3 regions of the Dysgonomonas sp. 37-18 genome follow, and region 1 is predicted to be linked to each of the others. Evidence: riboswitches for the same ligand, from Rfam matches in the RefSeq annotation. Region 1 holds a riboswitch; each other region holds the start of a gene.
The links. Region 1 has a riboswitch for cobalamin ahead of BGO84_RS03430 (TonB-dependent receptor). Riboswitches for the same ligand answer to the same signal wherever they lie in the genome.
Positions count from the first base shown of each region.

Region 2: linked by a shared signal. The riboswitch ahead of BGO84_RS07140 (cysteine-rich CWC family protein) and the one ahead of BGO84_RS03430 (TonB-dependent receptor) in region 1 are both predicted to bind cobalamin.
Region 3: linked by a shared signal. The riboswitch ahead of BGO84_RS02420 (TonB-dependent receptor) and the one ahead of BGO84_RS03430 (TonB-dependent receptor) in region 1 are both predicted to bind cobalamin.

Region 1 is NZ_MKVC01000008.1:119,218-121,427, forward strand. It holds gene BGO84_RS03430 (TonB-dependent receptor) at 1-1,144, opposite strand, end outside; cobalamin riboswitch at 1,193-1,389, opposite strand; gene BGO84_RS03435 (cobyrinate a,c-diamide synthase) at 1,458-2,210, shown strand, end outside.
Region 2 is NZ_MKVC01000021.1:20,589-22,798, forward strand. It holds gene pth (aminoacyl-tRNA hydrolase) at 1-70, shown strand, start outside; gene BGO84_RS07135 (RNA-binding S4 domain-containing protein) at 179-598, shown strand; cobalamin riboswitch at 713-917, shown strand; gene BGO84_RS07140 (cysteine-rich CWC family protein) at 1,104-1,319, shown strand; gene BGO84_RS07145 (phosphoenolpyruvate carboxykinase) at 1,575-2,210, shown strand, end outside.
Region 3 is NZ_MKVC01000006.1:98,105-100,314, reverse strand. It holds gene BGO84_RS02420 (TonB-dependent receptor) at 1-1,253, opposite strand, end outside; cobalamin riboswitch at 1,346-1,528, opposite strand; gene BGO84_RS02415 (RluA family pseudouridine synthase) at 1,742-2,210, shown strand, end outside.

The DNA of each region.
Region 1 (2,210 bases):
CGTTTTTGTCTTTGGTTTCTTTCAGGTAAGCTTTAAAGTATTCGAAACGGTCGGTATTCCAGTCTAATGTAATCAAGCCATTATTTTTCAGTAAATACTTTGCACCGGCACCAAATGAATAGTCGACGTATTTCATATCGAACCCATAAGTACTTACGGGGCGTTTAAATTTTTTGTCGAAAAGACTTCCCTCTACATACATGCTCAATTCTTTTGTCGCCTTATAACCAAAACGTTGGCTAAAAACATCAGAATAGAAGCGTAACATAGCTTGTTTATCCGTATCTACTTCTTTATCGTTTATTATTTCCTTTTTATTTAGTTGCCATCCGTCAGCCTGATTCCGCTGAAAAGAAGTAGACGAAGAGAAGCCCCCAATATTCAGATATAGGTTAGCATTTTGAGTAAATTGTCCATACTCTGAGAAGCGTGTCTCTGTAGAAAAATTTACTAAGTCTTTTGGTTTATTGGTTATAATATTAATAACTCCCGCTATTGCATCCGAACCATACAAAGAAGAAGCGGCTCCTTTCAGAACTTCTATCCTCTTGATATTTCCCATATCAATGCGGTTTAAGTCTACGTTACCTCCGACATCGCCACCAAGTTTTTTACCATCAACTAACACAAGTATATATCTATTGCTTAATCCATTCAGTTGCATGTACGATCCCATTGCATTAGGAGTAAATGACATGGAAGGATTCAGAGCAATCATAGCGTTTTCGAATGTAGGAATATTCGTGTTTTGGAGTTCCCTCTGAGAAATAACATCTATTGCAACGGGTGAGTTTTTAAGTTTGTTGATTGTGCCGGTACCTGTTACTACTACTTCATTCAGTTTAAGAGGAGAATGTTTCATCCGAATAAGGATGTTGTCATTAGATCTGTTTATTGTCTCACGAGCTCCATTATAATCCAGTGCACTAATTCTTAGAAGATTATTACCTTCCGGGATTTTTTCAAGACTAAACTCACCCTTCAAATCTGTGGATGTTCCAATGGTTGTGTACTCAATCCATACGCTGGCGCCAGCGATCGGCTTTTCATTTTCATCAACAACTCTTCCGCGCAAGCTCAACTGAGCGAACGAAATACTTGCAATACAGCATAGCAATGCTGTTAGCATAATTCTTAGTTTCATTAAAAAAGAAGTATAATGTTAGTTAATTATATTCCTGACCCCGGGAATATCTATTAATTTATGCTAGGCAGGTTTCCTGACTTGTTCCATTTTGAGAGGCCTTCCCATCATTATGACAGTGGCAGTGGTGATACTCAAAATTTTATGGAATTCACAGTAGCGGGCACTGTTTCGGATTCTGACCGAATTCCCTTTTATGCAACAGACGAATGTCTGAATGCATCACCTAAGCGGCTTCAAAGGTAATTGAAAAAAAATAGGATTAAAAAGAATTCTTAAAAAATATATTTTCTTGGTAAAATTCATTTCATTGATGGCTTTTTATACTTTTGCTGAAAATAAAACCAGATTACTCATGAAAGTGATTTCCAGTTTTCTCATAGCTGCGCCAAGCTCGGGTTCAGGAAAAACAACAGTTACTTTAGGCTTATTAAGAGCATTAAAGAACAGAGGTCTTATGGTACAACCATTTAAGTGCGGACCTGATTATATAGATACGAAATATCACGATATGGCTTCAGGCAATAAATCTGTCAATCTGGATTTATTCTTATCATCAGAGAATCACGTCAGATATCTGTACTCAAAATACGCATCAGGAAGTGATGCTTGCATTACAGAAGGAGTGATGGGGCTATTTGATGGATATGACAAAATGAAAGGAAGTAGTGCCGAAATTGCAGGATTATTGGATATCCCTGTTGTTATGGTTATAAATGCCAAATCTATGGCATATTCAGCAGCTCCGTTATTGTATGGATTCAAAAAATTTTATGAAAAGATAAATGTCATCGGAGTAATTTTTAACTATGTTGGTTCCGAGAGCCATTATAAATTTCTCTCGGATGCTTGCCACGATGTTGGTATAGTTCCACTAGGTTATCTGCCTAAAAATGAAAATCTAAGTGTGCCTTCACGTCATTTGGGATTAAGTACCGATCAAGATTTTCTTTTAGATGACTTTGCTAATATTGCCGCATCAATTGTAGAAAAACATATTGATATTGATAAATTGTTATCATATACGCAAGTTGAGTTAGGAAATTCAGAACCGCAGCGAATTAAA
Region 2 (2,210 bases), on a different contig from region 1:
TGGCGAAATAATCAAAAGCTTTTGTCTGGCAGGTATCAACAATACCATGAACCAATACAATAATAAATAAAACCAAAGAAGTTAGAAACGAATATCTTTTGTATCTAATATATAACTTTGGTAAATGATGTGAAGCCGGTCTTGTTTGCGGACATATTGGCAAAATTCTGATTTTATTATGAAAGAACCTAAAAACGAAGTACGTATAGACAAATGGCTGTGGGCTGTTCGTCTTTTCAAAACTCGTTCTATAGCAATAGAAGCATGTAAAAAAGGACGTGTCTCGATCAAAGGAGTTACTATAAAACCCTCTCGATCAATTAAGGTAGGCGATGTGATAGAAGTGCGCCGTCCTCCGGTTACTTATTCCTTTGAAGTCCTCAACCTTTCGGAAAACAGAATGGGAGCCAAGCTTGTGCCCGAATTTATGAAAGATGTGACATCTGCATCTCAACTTGAAATATTAGAAATGTCTAAGGTGAGCGGTTTTGTAGATAGAGCTAGAGGAACAGGGCGACCAACAAAAAAAGATCGTCGTGAATTGGATCAGTTTACAGAAGATTACTCTTTCTTTGATGATTGGGATTTAGAAGATTAGAGTATAAATTATAGTTCGAAACTTATTCCTTGCAGAACACACTCTTATGAAATAGTAATTCATTATACCATCAAAAACTTTCTTATTTATATTTGTTCTTATTTATAATTCTATATCTTTGTTACCATAATTGGTGTTATATATTCGAAGTCTTGGATATATAATGAAAAGGGAATCAGGTGTAAATCCTGAACAGTCGCGCTGCTGTAAGCTTCGCTAAACGTTTATACAAATCCTCAAAGCCACTGTTTTTCATAAACGGGAAGGTCGTATAAAACGGAAGTAAGTCAGAAGACCTGCCAAAAAATAAATTTCATCTTTCGCGAAAAAAGATAGAAAGCTCAAGAGATTTTTCTCTGATTATAGAAAATTGATTTTGGTTGAAGTATTTATACTATCATCTCTTGCAATGTCATATTTCGGTATCTGCAAATGAGGTTGTATATTTTAAATAAACCTTCTCCTGATCTTATAATATATTCAATAACAATAAAAACTTACAACAATGAAAAAGATATGTCAAAGATGTTCGGCCGCTTTCAGCTGTAGAGAAGACCGCGTAGAATTGTGTAGCTGCCGTAGAGTTTCTTTAGTTTCAGGGGTGCGCGATTATATAAAAGATAACTATAGTGACTGCCTTTGTCCTAAGTGTTTAAGCGAAACAAATACTTACTTTTTTGCCTTTGATGTTAATCCTAAATTCATAAAAGACAAAAAATAAAGTATTTATAAGCAACACCAATACAAGGTAATAGCAAAAACTTATTTTTAATTTACAATTTATTATAAATTTAGTCTTTAATTCGTTTAATTGTATAGGTAAGTTTCCTTAAATTTGATGTTGGAAAACAACGCAATTTGAATGTTTTCAAATCAAGTATTGAAGTTTGCAATCTCCTGTCACAAATGGAGATAGGAGATTGCAAATCGATATCGAACCGGATAGAAATAATAACTATAATAAATAAAATTAAACATGTTACAAGAGTTTACTTTAGGCGAAGGAAAGGCGATTATCAACTTCACTCTTAAGTTTTGCGACACGAGGCAAAAAATATTAAATAGTTACGGTTTTCATCGGGTTATTGAAGCTTTTATACAAAGATTGAAAAAGAATGATGTCATTATCTACGATTATTATATCAAAGAATTCAAGACTGACGAAGAATTTCAAAAAACATTGATAGAAGCATTTAAGCTACTTACTGTATGTAATCCCGATGAGGTGCAAAATGTACATAACAAGTATGCTATCTTTTTCAACGATAAAGATTTATTTATAGAGCTTATAGAGCTTCTCTATGGCTTCTGGCGTAGAATGGAACGTTATACTATAGTGCATAACAATTCCATCAGCAGCGGGTTGCAAAGTGTGCGTTTTTTGCATGCCAACGAATTGTTCAATGAGCTGGTACTTTCTATCTACCGCCGCATTCAGGAAACCGTAATGGGGTATCAGCATCTTGTATATCGCCAGCTTACCGCAGGTGCAAATGCAGGGTTAACTCTTAGTGACATTACTTGGAACTGCCCAATAGAATACAATGGGTTGACTTCTATTCCGTTCATTACTTCTGTTATGTTTAAACCACCGTTTATTTCATATACAAAA
Region 3 (2,210 bases), on a different contig from region 1:
GGCGTTACCTTTTTCTTATCTTTAGGGGAGTCTCCCATCTGAACGCTTTCGTCAACATATGTAGCTAAAAGGCTTCCGGTTACGGTTAGATATTTATTAGTAAATTGAGCAGCCAAAGCTGTGAGTGATGAAATTCTCTTCGGCTTGTCCACATCTTCAAAATTACTATTCAACTTATTCTGAAATATATCTTCAAATAAACTTATGGATAGATATTTTAGAGGTTTGTACATCATACCTACCGATGCATAATATTCATACTGAGTGATGCGGTCTTCTTGTTTATTTTCTGCTGTATTATTGGTTATTGACAAATATTTATAATGGTTGCGACTGAATTTTAATTGCCCTTTTATACTCATTTTATCATTAACTCTATTTTTGTAATATAGTTGGGAGAACAAATCCTTGTTCCATACTCTTTCGTCATTATCGTCTCTGTAGAAAATTACAGAACCCGGCAAACCTCTTTCCGAATCATAATAATTTACTTTAAATTTCAGCTCGCCGGCTTTGCCCATATTCCCATAGAGGTTTAATTCTGTACGCCAGATATCAACATCAGAATTCCTACGCTTACGCTCTTCAGTTTGATCCGCATTTTTAAATGTGAATTTATATCTTCCATCTGCTCTTTCCCATCCTGTATTTAACGAAAGAGAGAATTTCTTATTCAGTCGGTGTGCATAATAGACAGTAGGATTGAAAAGCCCATAAGAACCAGCTTTAACTTGTATATTTCCATTATATGATTTATTCTTAAAGGCAGGGTTTGATGTTATTACCTCTAATAAGCCGGCTGATGCATATGATCGTGCTGCCTGAAATATATCATCAGACTGACCAATAGAGAGAGTTATCATAGAAACATTATCCAATGAAAAACGGCTGATATCGATCTGTCCGGATTGAACATTACTCATCGTAACACCGTCATAACTAACTGCAGTATGTTGAGCCCCCATCCCCCTTATAGAAACAGTTTTCATACCTCCAATACCTCCATAATCTTTTACTGTAACTCCCGAAAAACGGCGCACAGCATCTGATACGGACAGTATTCCTATTCGTTCAATCTCTGTATTATCAATAACTTGAAGTGGAGTTGTAGATCGTGAGACAGATGGTTTGATCTGTGCAGAAATTTCTATCTCTGACAGTTTCTTTGCATTAAGACTATCATTAATCTGAGCCTGTATATGCATACAGCCTACTACAAATAAAAATATAAGGGAGAATAAAAAAGTCCTCATCTTCACAAATTATTCAATAAAATGCTTTCGATAAGAACAAAGAAAAGACTATATAATCTTGACACTGTTTCTTAAGCTCTATTCCTCGAAAGCTGTCCGAACTATTACTTTGCAGGTCTTCTGACTTACTCCAACTTGTACAGCCTTCCCATTTTGAATAACAGTGGCTATGTTGCACAAGCTTTACAGAGCTTACAGCAGCGGGTCTGTTCAGGATTTTCACCTGATTCCCTTTTAATTCGTTAACAAACGAAACAAAGTGCTGCAAAGGTAAGGATAAATTATATTGAAAGACAAAATATAAATGTTAATTCCGCTAGCATGCTTCATGCGAAAGATATTATCCTGTGTTTTATGACTCTATGCATTAAAGTTCTCCAACCTTAAGCAGCCATGATTTAAATTAATATTTGTAAATCGACATCTAATGTTGTGTTTATCTTAAAAGAAAAACGCTTACCTTTGTTTCATATTCATATATAAATGAAATGAGGAATACAACCAGAGATAAAGTATTGCAGGAAATAAAAGTTGATCAACCGGCTCAATTGCTAGATTTCCTTGTCCAAAAAGAAGTGCGTAAAAGTCGCAACGCAGTTAAATCGCTTCTTGCACATAAACAAATCAAAGTAAACGGAAAGCTTATCACCCAATTCGATTTCGAACTGAAGGCAAAAGATAAGGTCTCTGTTATGAAATACGATCAGTCTCGAAAAGAAAAAAGATTGAAGGGATTAAAGATTGTATTTGAAGACGACGACTTAATTGTCATCGAAAAAGAAGCAGGATTTTTATCTGTAGCTACAGATAAGGAAAAGTCACGCACTGTATATAATTCTCTGAATGAATACGTAAAGAAAAAAGATAAAAAAGCACGTGTTTATGTTCTGCATCGCCTCGACAGAGAAGTTTCGGGACTAATGATCTTTGCGAAAGATATGGAGCTACAGGATATTT